Regions from separate parts of the Bacillus nitratireducens genome, predicted to be linked through region 2. Evidence: riboswitches for the same ligand, from Rfam matches in the RefSeq annotation. Region 2 holds a riboswitch; the other holds the start of a gene.
The links. A riboswitch is a leader RNA that binds a small molecule or an ion and turns the genes downstream of it on or off. The one in region 2 is predicted to bind cyclic di-GMP.
Positions count from the first base shown of each region.

Region 1: linked by a shared signal. The riboswitch ahead of Q3V31_RS23965 (methyl-accepting chemotaxis protein) and the one ahead of Q3V31_RS06015 (SpaA isopeptide-forming pilin-related protein) in region 2 are both predicted to bind cyclic di-GMP.

Region 1 covers NZ_JAUMJO010000007.1:128,454-133,175, forward strand. The annotation lists gene thiM (hydroxyethylthiazole kinase) at 1-587, shown strand, start outside; gene thiE (thiamine phosphate synthase) at 604-1,263, shown strand; gene Q3V31_RS23960 (anaerobic C4-dicarboxylate transporter family protein) at 1,351-2,664, opposite strand; cyclic di-GMP riboswitch class I at 2,947-3,031, shown strand; gene Q3V31_RS23965 (methyl-accepting chemotaxis protein) at 3,175-4,722, shown strand, end outside.
Region 2 covers NZ_JAUMJO010000001.1:1,140,045-1,151,037, forward strand. The annotation lists partial or broken gene Q3V31_RS06015 (SpaA isopeptide-forming pilin-related protein) at 1-2,814, opposite strand, end outside; cyclic di-GMP riboswitch class I at 2,872-2,964, opposite strand; gene Q3V31_RS06020 (TetR/AcrR family transcriptional regulator) at 3,134-3,670, opposite strand; gene Q3V31_RS06025 (CPCC family cysteine-rich protein) at 4,089-4,355, opposite strand; gene Q3V31_RS06030 (hypothetical protein) at 4,376-4,789, opposite strand; gene Q3V31_RS06035 (DUF975 family protein) at 4,988-5,641, opposite strand; gene Q3V31_RS06040 (PH domain-containing protein) at 5,843-7,279, opposite strand; gene Q3V31_RS06045 (PH domain-containing protein) at 7,272-7,748, opposite strand; gene Q3V31_RS06050 (hypothetical protein) at 7,828-7,995, opposite strand; gene Q3V31_RS06055 (TetR/AcrR family transcriptional regulator) at 7,998-8,579, opposite strand; gene Q3V31_RS06060 (hypothetical protein) at 8,781-9,077, opposite strand; gene Q3V31_RS06065 (lipase family protein) at 9,092-10,339, opposite strand; gene Q3V31_RS06070 (hypothetical protein) at 10,431-10,727, shown strand; partial or broken gene Q3V31_RS06075 (lipase family protein) at 10,849-10,993, opposite strand, start outside.

The DNA.
Region 1 (4,722 bases), on a different contig from region 2:
TAGAAGCGATGTTACTTGCTGGTAAATCGGCAAATACAAATGGTGTACCAGTATTATTTGATCCAGTTGGGGCAGGAGCAACTTCTTATCGAACAGAAGTTGCGAGACATATTCCAGCTGAAATCGATTTAGCAGTTATCCGCGGGAATGCAGCTGAAATTGCTAATGTTATTAATGAAAAATGGGAAATTAAAGGTGTAGACGCTGGTACTGGAAATGGTAATGTTGTAAATATTGCAAAACAGGCAGCGGATGAATTAAATACAGTTGCGGTAATTACTGGAGAAGAAGACGTTGTTACAGACGGAGAGCGAACTATTCTTATTCGAAATGGCCATCCTATTTTAACGAAAGTGACTGGAACAGGTTGTTTACTAACTTCTGTAATAGGAGCATTTGTAGCAGTAGAAAAGGATTATGTAAAGGCAGCAGTAGCGGCATTAACGTTTTATGGTGTAGCTGCGGAACTGGCAGCTGCTAAGACAGTGGAAAAGGGACCTGGTAGTTTCCAAATTGAATTTTTAAATCAGTTAGCGAATACAACTTCAGATGATATTAAGAAATATGGGAAGATTGAGCTTATATAGTAAGGAGGGGAACGAGATGCCGCGTATTACAAAGGCTGAAATGTCTAGATTATTATCGGTATATTTTATTATGGGAAGTAACAATTGTACGAAGGAGCCACTACAAGTATTGAGAGATGCACTAGAAGGCGGTATAACAATTTTTCAATTTCGTGAAAAGGGGGAAGGCGCTTTAACGGGAGAGAAACGTATTTGTTTCGCAAAAGAACTACAAGCAATTTGTAAGGAGTACGGTGTACCATTCATCGTAAATGATGATGTGGAACTAGCTCTTGAGTTAGATGCAGATGGCGTGCATGTTGGACAAGATGATGAAGGAATTACTTCTGTTCGTGAAAAAATGGGAGATAAAATTGTGGGTGTATCTACCCATACAATTGAAGAAGCACGCTGGGCAATTGAAAACGGAGCTGATTATTTAGGTGTTGGCCCTATTTTCCCAACGAGTACGAAAAAAGATACGAAAGCAGTTCAAGGAACGAAAGGTTTAGCCCACTTTAGAGAACAAGGAATTATGATACCGATTGTTGGTATCGGTGGGATTACGATTGAAAATACTGCTTCGGTTATAGAAGCCGGTGCGGATGGTGTCTCTGTTATTTCTGCGATTAGTTTAGTGGAATCTGCGTATGAGAGTACGAAGAAGCTAGTAGAGGAAGTAAGTAAGAGTTTGTAGATTTGTAAAAAAGTTGTTTCGTTTATTTAAACAAACGTTTGATTAAAAAAGCACAAACCTTTTAAAATTGTAGGTTTGTGCTTTAATTTAAAACATAATTGAAATTAAGAGCATTCCAATTCCGATAGAAGTAAAGGTTGCGATTAGGCCAGGAATCATAAAGCTATGATTTAAAACATACTTACCAATTCCTGTTGTACCAGTGCGATCAAAATTAATTGCAGCAACAATTGTCCCGTAGTTTGGAATGAAGAAGTATCCATTTACTGCAGGGAACATTGCAATTAGTAAAGCTGGTGGAATACCAAGTGATAGTCCAAGTGGCATTAAAGCACGAACTGTTGCTGCTTGGCTATACAGTAAAATAGATAGAATGAATAATGCGATAGCAAACAGCCATGGTGCACTAGTCACTAAGTGTTGAATTGATCCTTGAATCATATTTAAGTTTCCGTTGAAGAACGTATCTCCCATCCAAGCGATACCAAAAATAGCAACAACTGCTGTTGCCCCCGCTTTAAAGACGTTACCAGACACAATGCTTTCTACATTTGGTTTACAGAAAATAATAATAAGAGCTGCGATAGTTAACATAACCATTTCAATTGTGTTTGGCATGGAAAGACGAGCTAACTTCCCGTCAACCATCCATCCCGGACGAAGTGCTTCAAATGAACCAAGAAGTACGACAAGGAAAGTTCCTACTAGGAAAAGGATAACTGATAATTTAGCGCCTTTTGCACCCACAAATTCTTTTTTCTCTTCAAGTTTAGGGATCATTCCCTCTTTTAATCGCTTCAAGTATTCAGGATCTTCATTTAATTCTTTTCCCATTTTACTAGCAACGAATGCAGCTACCATACAAGCGATGAAAGTAGAAGGGATACTGACTTTTAAAATATCTAACAAGGTGATTTTATAGTCGGCTAACATTGCTAACAGTGCAACTGTTGCAGCCGATATTGGACTAGCTGTAATTGCCTGCTGTGAAGCGATAACGGCAATTGACATAGGTCGTTCAGGTCTAATTCCTGATTCACGAGATACTTCGGCGATAACAGGAAGTACAGAATAAGCGACATGACCTGTTCCTGCGCATAGTGTGAATAAATAAGTAACAATAGGAGCAAAGAATGTAATGCGCTTTGGGTTTTTTCGTAATGCTTTCTCAGCGAGATGGACAAGATAATCCATTCCTCCAGCAGCTTGCAAAGCACCGGCAGCTGTAATTACTGCTAAAATCATAAGCATTACATCAATAGGAGGAGCTGTAGGTTGTAAGTGGAAGACGAAAACAAGTATTGCCATACCAACGCCACCCATTACTCCTAGACCAACTCCACCTAAGCGTGCGCCAATAAAAATGCAGAGTAGTAACGTAAGAAATTGTAGCCAAAACATAATAAACTACCTCCGAAATTCGTAAGTTAAGATATATTCGAATAGTTTAATTTGAATGAAAATTAAATGAATATCCGGAATAATCCTTGTGTTGTATACGTTTTTTATTATATAACACAAGAAATGTAACATTCACGAACTTTGTTAAATTATTTCGAAAAAATAATACATTAAAACTTTATATTTGCATCTCTAAATAAGTGGACATTTTAATTTTTATGTTGTAATCTTTGAAAGAGAATATTTTAATTCTCATAGAACTCCCATATCGTTCAACTCGTTCAGCGAGAAAGGCAAACTGATGGAAACATGAGGACGCAAAACTACAGGGGCTAAGGTCAAACGACTATGCTAGCCAGTTACCGGACGGATAGGGTTGGTCTTGACCAATGCTCTTTTCATTGGTCTTTTTTTTATTTGTAGACAAATAAGAATTGTTGTCATTTATTAATAAGGTTTATATTTTAATAGTTTTACTTTAAATTAAGTTAATTAAGAAAGGTGATGTTAATGAAAAAAAATTGGCACAAGCTATCATTTCTTCAAAAAAATGTATTGTTAACTGTGTTAGTTATTTTGACGCTTGTTGGTACTATGGGAGCGTTAAGTTTTAACATGTTTCAAAATAGTATGATGTCTATATTTGAAAGGCATTCTTTTGAAACAGGAGATACGATATTACATAAATTAGACGCGGAAATATTGAGAGATGTTGCAAAAGACCCAACGGCAGAAAGAGAAAAGAGAGAGAAGTTAACAGAGAAATTAGATGAATCAACGGAAGAATTGAACAGTGTTGGACAAACGTATATTGTTGGAGCGAAAAAAAATGAAAAAGGTGAGCTACAAATCATTGATTTGTCTACAGGTTTAGCAAATGTTGTTGAAGTAAGGCCGGGAGAATATTATAAACAACCAGATCTTTGGATGGAAGCATATGATAAAGTAATGAGCACAAAAAAAGCAAACATGACAGAAGTATATGAAGACGCATTAGGAACATGGGTAACGATATTAGAGCCGATTAAAGATGGAGAAGGTAACATTGTGGCACTTGTTGCAGCTGATGTAGATGCTTCTATTGTTCCTAGTACAAAAGAAAAGTTCATTATACAAGGCTTAATGTTTATTTGTATTTCTGTTTTAATTGCAACTGTTATTCAATTCTTAATTGTGCGTAACGCACTTGCTCCATTACGGGATTTGCGTGAAGGATTGCGCAGAGTCGGTGAAGGTGATTTAAGTATTAAATTAGAGGAAAGACCAGATGATATTGGTATTATTAATGCGTATTTTAATAATACCATTGAGAAGTTTAAAGGAATTATAGATAAAGTGAAGCAGACAGCAGAACAGGTTTCCTTATCTTCGCAAGAATTGTCAGTGAGTACGAAAGAGAATAGCATGGCAGTCCAAGGAATCGTAAGTTCTATAGTTGAGTTAAGGGCTGGCGTTCAATCACAAGAAACTTCAGTACCAAAGTATTTAGGTATTGTATATGAAATGGAAGATAGGATGGAAGAGATAACTAATACTGCAAAACAAATGGCGAAAGAGTCTGAAGGTACGAAGCATCATTCAATAAAAGAAAATGGTGTTATTGAACAAATCATTAATCAAATGAGTTTAATCCAAAATGCAGTACAAGATTTATCTTCTATCATTTACTCGTTAGAAACAAGGTCAAAAGAAATAAGTGACATTGTAACTGTAATTACAGGTATTTCAAATCAAACGAACTTACTAGCTTTAAATGCTTCCATTGAAGCATCACGTGCTGGGGCAGCTGGGCGAGGATTTGCAGTTGTTGCCGATGAAGTTCGTAAATTAGCAGAGAAAACGGAAGCATCAGCAAAAGACATAGCTAAATTAATAGGGGAAACGCAAGTTGAAACGGAAGAAGCTGTTGTTTCAATACAAAAAGCTTCAAAAGAAGTAGAATCCGGAATTAAACTTTTTCAAAGTAGTGGTGCTTTCTTTGAAAAAATTTCAAAATCAGCACAATCTGTTACAAATCAAGTTAGAGTTGTTTCTAGCAATTCAAGTGATATATTGCAA
Region 2 (10,993 bases):
CATTTCATTTTCTATTTTTAATGATAGTACCTCGATCATGCCTTTTTTGATTTCAAATGATACTGGCTCTGTTAGTTTCTTATAGCCTGGTAAACTTTCTACTTCTACTAGTTTGTATTTTCCTACTGATAGGTCTGCAATTTTTGCTTTTCCATTTTTATCTGTTGTTAATTTCTTTATTACTTTTCCAGCTTCATCTTGCACTTCGAAGACTACACCTTCTAATGCTTTTTGGCTGTCTTTATCTACTTTTGTAATTTCTACTGAGCCTTTGTCTAACTGCTCATTTTCTACTTTCAATGATAAAACTTCTGTCATACCTTTTTTAATTTCGAATGATACTGGCTCTGTTAGTTTTTTGTAACCTGGTAAGCTTTCCGTCTCTACTAATTTGTATTTTCCTACTGATAAGTCTGAGACATTCGCTTTTCCATCTTTATCTGTCGTTACTTTTTTTACCACTTTTCCTTTTTCATCTTGCACTTCGAAGACTACGCCTGCTAATGCTGTTTGGCTGTCTTTATCTACTTTTGTAATTTCTACTGAGCCTTTGTCTAACTGCTCATTTTCTACTTTCAATGATAAAACTTTTGTCATGCCTTTTTTAATTTCAAATGATACTGGCTCTGTTAGTTTTTTGTAACCTGGTAAGCTTTTCGTCTCTACTAATTTGTATTTTCCTACTGATAGATCTGAAACGTTTGCTTTTCCATCTTTATCTGTTGTTACTTTTCTTACTACTTCACCTTTCTCATCTTGGACTTCAAATTCGACACCTGCTAATACTGCACCGCTTTCTTTGTCCACTTTTGTAATTTCTACATTACCTTTGTCTACCATTGCATTTTCTACTGTTATTGGGAATATGCCGTCCCCTGCTACATTTACTTCGAACTCTTTTGCTTTTAATTGGTATCCTTCAGGCGCTTTCGTTTCTTTTAAAATATATTTTCCTGGTGCTAACGGTTTAGAAATTGCCTTACCGTCTTTATCTGTAATAATATGTTCAACTACTACACCGTCTTTTACTATATCAAACTCTGCATTTGCTAATGCTTTGCCACCATTTTCCGAATCAATTTTCTTTAATTCAATTTGACCCTTTTGCATGGTATTTTTAATTTCAATTGTTTTTGTTTCTCCAGCTTGAAGTGTAACCTCTACCGGACTTGTTAATTTTTGATATCCTTCAGGTGCTACTTTTTCATAAATTTTATACGTTCCAGGTGTTAAAGTTTGAGGAGCTGAAAAACCTTTTTCGCCTGTTTTCAGTACTGCAACAACCTTATCTTCACTATTTCGAACTTCAAATTCGGCACCTGTTAACTCTTTATTCGGATCCTCAGCATCTATTTTATGAATAGCTACTGTACCTTCTTTTGGAGGTTCCGGCGGCGTAACCGTTACTTCATTCGATGTTAATTTCTTATCATCATAATGTAACTCTGCTTTATTAGGAATCTTCTTATCTACATAAGAAGATAAGTCTGCATCAGCTTTAATTTTCGCCTTAATATTCAAGTTAATTATCTGGTCTTCATATGACTTATAGTCAAAGCTCTCACCGAACGTAAATGTTACTTTACTTGTTTGTTTATCTATCGTTAGCTTTCCTTTAGACGTAATATCTTGACCACTTTGATCAAATACTTTCGCATCTATAACGTCTAATACATCTTCTAAATCATCACTAATTACCATTGATGTATAATTAGGCGGATCTTGTGGTATATGCGTACCAACTTGATATTGAATAGTTTGATCCATTTGTGTTAACTGCTGATTCTCTACAAGCTTACCATTCTCATTAACTATATTTTTTTCAATGCTAGGTGGATTATTGTCACCTGAACCGGTTCCTCCCCCACCACTTACAAATACTTGTCCTACTTTTTCTTCAGTTTCAATATTTTTGCCTTCTAATTTCACTGTATTTTTATGAGGCTTTGCAGCAGGATTTGTAATTTTTGTTTTATATCTTAAAATATAACCTTTTGAGCTGTCTGGAAATTCAATTGTAAATCCAGCCTTCGTTGTATTGATTTTAATTTTAGATAAATCTGCTGGCTTAATATTTGTTGCTGCATAGCCATCTTCAAATACAGCCTCTTCTAATACTAAGCTATCTGTAATTAATTCATGCCCAGGTCCTAATGTGTCTGTTAATTTAAGATCTTGCATTTCTGTTCCAGTTGCATTTACATATACCGTCCAGTCTGCAATTGAAGGATCTTCCTGATTATAAGAACCCCATTTCAATAGATTATCTGTATTGGGCTGTGGCTTCGGTCTCTCTGTCGTATTATTTACACTTACTTCTTTATCTACGATTTGACCATCAACGTTAAATTCTAATGGGATTTTTTGAACACCATCATATGCTTCTAGAGCAAAATAGAATTCTACGAATAAAGAACCTTTAATGTTATTCTTTCCTTCTACATAATCACCCATAGTACACGTCAATAGACCATTTTTCATCTCACATGTACCAACTGTTTTTCCTTCAGCATCTTTTAAAGGAAAACTCATATTCATAAGATCTTTTCGAAATTCTTTTGGCATATCAATTGTGAATTGATCTCCACTTTTTATCTGTTCTTTAGCTGACCACTTCACTTCTACTTTCATACCATCTGAAGCCTGATATGGTTCAGATATCGTGCCATCAGTACGGGAAATGCTAATATCATCCACCGGACTTTTCATCACAGCAGCTTGAATAACTGGAGCCCACACATTCAGCACTGAAAATAATACTAGAAAAACTAATGAAACCATTGAAATGTGCCTTTTAGTACTTTTTGCTTGCATATTTTCCTCCTTGAATATTATATTTATATAATAAAAAAGATCATCCAATTGCATCAAAAGTGCAACCAGACGATCTTAGTAACCAATATATATTACCGTAGACTCTAAGCTTTGCGGCCTATCCTTTCGAATAGTGTGCTAAAAATATGTTTTATTCTTTTTTTGTTTCATTTCCCACTTGTACCAAATATTACTATACCGTCTGGACGGTTATAATTCAACATCTATACAATTGTTCTATTATTCTAATTAAAAAAACAATTCCCCACCGGATTAAACAAACCAATGGGGAATTTTTTCATTCTATAGTTTATATATTCTATTTATAAGAAGCATTAATAAGGGCTTGAATCACTTTTTCTCTTAATTCAGGACTTAGTCTTCCGATCCCTAAATATTCCGAATACCATAATCCATCAGCTGCTAATCTAATAATTGTGGCACAAACAGAATCCATTTCATCATTTTCTATTTTAGTTTGCAATTGCTGAAATGCTTGTTGTAATGGCTCAAGTAATTCAGGTTTTAGCATTAATGCTGCCATCATACTACTACACAACTCTTCTGTTCTGTTCTCATTACTTAATCTTTCCTCTACAAAAGAACGAACCCACCTTCCTTTCTTCTCTGTGTCTTCCGTTACCCTATTATGAATAGCACCATGATACTCCTCTGTCCCTTTGAGTATCATGCCTTCTATTAAAGCTTCTTTATTTGAAAAGTGATACAATAATCCCCCTTTACTTACACCTGCCTCTTTTGCTACTGCTTCTAAAGTTAACTTAGCTACTCCTTTAAATTGAACAATTTGAGAAGCGGCGGCTAAAATTTTTTGCCGTGTTATGCTCGTGTTCATTCCTTTTTAAACCCTCATTTCTACTAATTCTATCTAAATACGTATTTTATCTTTAATATTGTTGAGTACTACTAGGTATTTTTTTATTCAATATAGGCCTCATTATTTTTGAATTGTGAGTTGCTTCTTCTATTAAAAATTTCCATATCATCCAATATGATAACATTAAATACACTACGTTGACTATACATCTATACATTTATATTAATTCCTAATATACCCATAAACATGAAATGTCATTTTAACGAGTTGATTTCCTATCCTTTAGTTTTCAAGCATTTTTCGAAGCTGGTCTTCCTACCACCCTATCAGCGTTATTGTTTTATTTTATAAGACGGTGTCAATTCTTTAATCACTAAATAAAAAATGTTATTACTTCTCTTTCTATAAGTAATAACATTTTCTACCTATAAACCACTTAACAAATTTGCTTCCAACTAGAATCCTTCACATCTTCACTAGTCGGCTTTCTAACTGATCCAACCAAACATTCCTCGCAAGCACCAAATGCAATGAAATTTTTCTGTGCTTGCCTTAACGAGGGCTTATTTGCTCCGCCTTCAAAGTCATGATCGTTAAACTGAACAGGATCATCTTCCCAATAACATATATTACAAATTTCATATGTACCTGGTGATTCTTCTTCTAACATTTTATATCCGCAGCATGGACAAGTGTATTTCATTCTGTCACTCCATTATTAATTTATTTTTTCTCCCATATATTCCGGCCCACAAAGAATGTAACAGCGCAAATCATAGTTATTACCATGAAAAAAACATTAGAATCTTCATATGTAGTTGGAATTCCTACCGTTACGAAAACAATACTAAAGGCTAAAAGTAAATATACTAATAAAGATATGATATAGCTTAGTTTAAATCGTAAAATGATACCTCTAAACAATAGCTCACCAAGAAGACAGCCACCTAAAATGATAGGTACTCCAAAATACAATGTAAGGACTCCCATTTGCGCAGTAGATTGAATTATCTTTCCAATTATGTTCGGCGAAGTCATCTCATCATTTTTCCCCATCCTATCATATAAATCAAGTGCCGTTGCTGAAATAAAGAAACTTAATATAGCAAATGAATACGGTATTAAAAATTTGCTCATTCTCATTCACCTCACTTTTTTGCTTCACATATATTATTAATTATTTTTTATCATTTTCACATAAAAAAATAACCCTCTATGATAAAACATAGAGGGTAGAATTTCTATATAAAAACCTATACCTTATCCTGAAGTGACCCCCGCGAACGGAACACCTAAACTATCTGTGCCCTATATTCTTTGGGGGATAGGTGGTTATTAGAAAGTAGTGTCTTCTTTTTTATAATATTCTTTTGAAATCTCTTCATAAAACGCTGCCGATGTCGAATAGAAATAAGGTACTAACCATAAGAAACCGATTCCTAAAGTAAGAATACTTAAAATGAACCAACCTAAGAAACTTAAGCATAGTAAAAAGTAATCCATTTTATGTCCATTCATCATACGACGACTTTCAGTAATCGCTTGATTCGCTGTATATTCTGGATGATCATTCAAAATAAAATATGTCATAGAATAAGAAAATGATTTAATAATACCTGGAATAATAAGAAGTAATGTCCATAGAATCAAGTATACATACATTAATAAGTATGTTAAAAACGATTTCATAAGCTTACTTCCATCACTAAACCATCTAAATATATGACCAATGCGAACACTAGTCCCACGAATTGCATTTAAAACAAGATAATAGGCGCCCATTGTTAACGGACCGATAACAAGCATTGCAATAATACTTACTGTAAGCGAATCACTTGCTTCTTCCCAACCCCAAAACATCGAGAAAACACCCGTGATTAGAAATTCCACAGCTCCAATAAGGATTCCAAGTAATAGTGTTGCCCCTACCGCTAATCCCCATTTTCCTTTTAATGCATCAAGTGCTTCTCTTTTTAACTGACTTATCATATATAGCCTCCTAATACTTTTTCTATATCAGTATACCATTTATATCAAAAATTCCACAGATTTTCCTGAAATAGAAGTATACTACTTTTTTTGATATGTATTGATATATGTGCGCTGTCGCTGTACTAATACATGGATTAAGTCACTCATTTTCCTATAACAAAAAAAGCCTGCCTTTCATAATAGGCAAGCTTTTTCAAGTTAATCCTCACTTATTCTCTTCTTATACCAATCCTGCATTCTCTCCGCATCTTCAACTCTCGTATGTTCTAATTTATAATTCGATGATGCACTAGAAAAATTATAGGTACATAAATCCGCCCGGCGCTGGAAATATGATTGTGTTTTTTCAATTGATTGGACGTGTCTTCTTCTTACAAGTCCTGTATGTTTCCCAATACTACGATGTATGATCGTAATTTGTTCTCCGTTTACGCCGTAACCATTTGTTTTAAATGTTGCGTATCCAAGTGTAAAGATGAGGATAGCGAGCGGTAACAACGCCCACATGATGTAATACTTTTCAAAGTATATGCTTATTCCAGTAAGCGGGATTGCTAGCATTGCGAAGAATATGAAACTATCAATTAAGTAACGGCGCAAGGCTGCTTTTGGTAATGCAATAATGTTTGTATTCAGTTCATATGGCAATTGTAAATGAGCAAGTAACTGTTGCACGCGATCTTTTCGAATAATCGGATGCAATGTAACTTTGTCTTTCTCTTCTCCCAAGCCCTTACTTTGAATGACTTCGACTTGCACAGCACAATAACCGAATGGCTGACGTAAAATACTTTCTTTTATCGTAATACCTTGAATACGGTGCAATTTTAGTACAAGTTCTTTTTTCTCAAGTAATCCTTGCGAAATGCGGACTTCATCATTTCTTCGATTCACTGTGAAATCTCCATGTTTCAACGCATAACCAATTGTGGATATCATCCAAGAAACGACAAGTAAAATAGCTACCATGTAAATCCAGCCGTATATATCATGATCCATTACATACGACTCTACGCTATTTTTTATCCATTTCGGAATGTATTCATCTACTTGGTTATAAACGAAAAATATTAAAGAGAATAACAATCCAAATTGACCAGATGTAACAGATGCTAATAAAATTTCTTTCAAAGTTAATTTGTACTCTGTCGCTTGCTTTTCCTCTGTAATGACTTCTTTTTCTACTACTTCTAACGTTTCTTCTGCTTTCACTTCTGGAGTTAGCTCATTTAGTAAGGAGATAAGTTCCTTCGCCTCATCTTCCGTAATACCAGCTAAGCTTACTTCTGCATCATCGCCTCCGCCAGCTGTTTCGATTTGAATTTTCTTTAAACCAAGCATTTGATATAACACGTTTGAACTTGTATTAATCGTTTGAACACGTTCTTTATTTAAGTAGCTCTCCTTCTTCACAAAGAGCCCTTGTTTCACATGTAATACGTTATTTTCAACCCAGTATGTTGTGTAATACCATTTTTCAAACGCTGAAAAGACGGTGAGTAAACCGAATCCAGCGGGAATTAAATACCAAAATGGAAACTTTCCATTTAAACTAAACATGAAAATAAGTAGTGGTATAAAGTCTGTTATTTTTAATTCTAATAACATCGTAATGGGATGCTGCCTCTTATACATCCTCATCACTCACTTTCGCTAATTCTGCGATTTTCGTTTTCAACATTTCTGCTTCATACATCGTTAAACCTGGGATGCTGTGAGAAGTTGCCGCTGTTGAAATATGTAATTCTGCTAATCCATATTTTCTCATAATTGGTCCTTGTTCAATTGTAACGTGCTGTACACGAATCATCGGTACTAATACGCGCTTTACAACGAAAAGACCGTGCTGAATTTCAAGCTCTTCTTCATTTAATTGATAGCTATAATAACGCTGACGCAGTTTCGGGAATAGGAAGTACTCAAATGGTGCTAGTGCAACTGTTAACCCGATCAGCACATACAAAATCCACGCCCACCAATCAAACTTTATCATAAGGAACAGGTAAGCTAAAATGACGAGAATACCGATCCCTTCCTCAATTACAGCACGAACTTTCCACACCTTGATCATGTCAGGATGAATTTCATTTTTCAATGGATCCATGTAACCACTCCAAATCTAGTAATCTAATATACGAATACTCTCAATCTATATTTTACATAACTTTACAGAAAATTGAAATTTAATTATCTTTCTTCTCAGGAATAAAATATCCGAACCAAAGTAACCACACGAAACCGATTAATGCAAACCAACCTTTATCCGCTTGAAAAGATTCAATCATACCTGGAATTTTATAAACGCCAATCAATCCAAGAAAACCGAGCCACCAGTTTTTTTGCATTTTCACCTTTAGTCCTCCTTCATTACGTTTTTCACATTTCGAATCCAAATTTCTTTATACTTTAACTGGAACCCTATTAATATGTAATTACTCATATTATCAATAACGAGCGCTAACGTATGCGCGTTTTCTTCTGTTCCATGTTCTGACACAATACCAAGTTCCACACCTTGCTTCAATAAATCGTGGAATCCATTTAAGAAATCTTCTTGTATTTCAAATAAGCGTTTCTGATACTTTTCATTTCGCGTCGCAGTTACGATGAATTCATTTATAACGCGTAATACGCCTTCTTGACCTTCATACTCAGACAACATATGTAAACCATCTGCGATTAACTTTTCTGCAAAGTTTTCTTTCGTATATTGGTCTTTATCGAAGTAATTTACGAAATGATATTCAGAAAAAATCTCTTCAAATAAAAAATCTACTAACGCTTCTTTAGACGGAAAATGATAATAAATAGCTGGCTTTGATATGCCTACTTCTTTCGCAATCATGGAAAGACTCATCTTCTCAATACCATGCTCTGCCATGAGTTTAAATGATGCCTCGACAATGTTTTGCGATGTTTGTAAATTCTTTGTCATACTGTACCTCACTTATTTTTACTTACCGGTCGGTAAGTAAATTGTAAAATAAAAAATCATCGTTTGCAAGTTTGATTCAAAACTGTATATTACTTTTTCAATCTACATTATGGATCTAGGATCATATTCCTTAATAATGACTAAAATAATCTTTAATCCAGTTAAACTACAAAAAGCACCTTTGTGAGTGCTTCTTGTAATTTAATATTTAGGCCCCATGTAATCATAACTTTGATCTAGCGCTTTTAATAAATCAATCGCACCCTTTAACTCTCTTTTATCAGACTCTAATTCTTCCATCCTTCTTTCGATATCTTTTTTAAAAGATTCTAAATCGCTAATGGCTTTTTTTCCCACCCCAAGTTGAGACCAACTTGATAAGAGTAAATTATGTACATTACTTACAACCCTTTTATTATGGTTTAAGTCTTGAATCATATGATCAAATTGCTGTAAAGCTTGGCTCAATGCTTCTTCATTTAAGTAAATTCTCGGCATCCTAATCTTCTCCCTTAATATTGTTGATCCGTCTTCTTATAATCATCGGCTTTCTTCTCAATAAAATCTGAAATTTCCGTTGCTGTTCGTATGTACCAAAAACTTAAATGCTCTACATGTGCACGTATATTATTTACTTTAGCTTCTACCCGTCTACTTTCAGCCGTTTCTAATAATGTCATCATATTAGAAATTAACCTCGGTACTCTATCTTGAAATTCTTGCGCGTTTCGCTTCATATCTCTTACAGCTTGTTCTAAATTCTCTACCACTACACGAATTTCTCCCCCGCCTAATAACGCACCTGGTGAATCATAAACTCTTTCATTCGTGTCTACATTTAACAAGTATTTATTGGATAAAGACCCATTCTCTCCAAACCGGAAGTTCTGATCTGTTTGATAATGATAACCAGGGCCACTTATCGAATTCAAAAATCGGGTAACATCCATCCCAAGCTTTTGCTGTAATGGTAACTTTGACATTGCTTCTTTCGAAATTGGTGGTGTTACCGCATAAGTAGATCCTATATGACTTTCATATGAGCCAAACGGCCCATAACCAATCGAATCATTTCCATGAACAACACTTACAATTCTATTATTAAATTCACCATTATTTGCTTTTTCTTGTAAATCAGGCGGTAACAAATGTTTTGCACTCGGCGCATTCCACGACAAACATCTTACGCTATCATTAAATGCTGCAACATATTCAGCTAAAGCGCCACCTAACGAATGACCTGTCGTATATATCTCGACATCATCCCTATCCTTGTATGTATCCGTTACTTGTTTCATGACTCTTTCAGCTTGTTCGAATTGATTGTGTGTTTCCCAACGTTGATGCTCTTCATTCCAATATTTCTTTGAATCTGCATTCTCAGTCCCTGCTACAGGAGGTGCTGCTGGTTCATGAACACCTTCTCGTAATACAAAATGATTGGTATCCGTTTTTAAATCCTTCATGCCTTCCCCTGACTTCATCGGAATGCCTAAAGAGTTTTTCTCTATAATTTTATCCCCTTCTGTACCTCGGAAAGCTACCATAACTTGCTTTTTGCCATCCACATCTCGTTCAAAGGCTACTGCGTCCATTCCGGTTTGTTTGTCGTGGAATGTTTTTTCTACTTTCCATGTTTGGACAATATTATCATGAGTATCTTTAACATCAAATTCTTTTTTTAATTGCTTATCATTACGATAAGCCCCTTTTGCTAATTGATAATAACTTAAGTCTAATACTTGATCATTTTCACTCAAAACATTTCCCCTCCCAAGAATTTTAAGATATCCTAAATATAGGATAACATTCAAGGAGGCTTATTGATTGAAAAAATATTATTTAGGATTAATGATGGTCTTTATATTAATGTTTATAGGAGGGTGTAGTATGGATAAAAAAAATGAGGAACAACAAATCGTTAATAAAGCAAAAGAAACAACCATTCAATATTTTAAAGAAAAACATAATTTAGATGTAGTAATTACAGGACATAGCTTTCCTCCAAATGATTTTCAAACTGTATTTATAGATGGTTATGTTAAGGATGATAAAAGTAAAGAATTCTCAGTAGATGTAGAATTTGGTGATGGGGAATATAGGGTAGGTTCTATATCTCGTTCTGAAAACTTTAAATTAAATTATTAATAATAATTCTAAAAAAATTTAATAATATTTAAGATTAATATAATATATAGGGCTTGGTTACCAAGTCTATCAAAGACACTTTATAGTGTCTTTTTTACGTAAAATATTTTAGCATATCAGATTTTTTCTTAACAAAATGATTGGTATCCGTTTTTAAATCCTTCATGCCTCCCCCTGGTTTCATCGGAATGCCTAAAAAATTTTTCTCTATAATTTTATCCCCTTCTGTCCCTCGGAAAGCTACCATAACTTGCTTTTTCCCATTT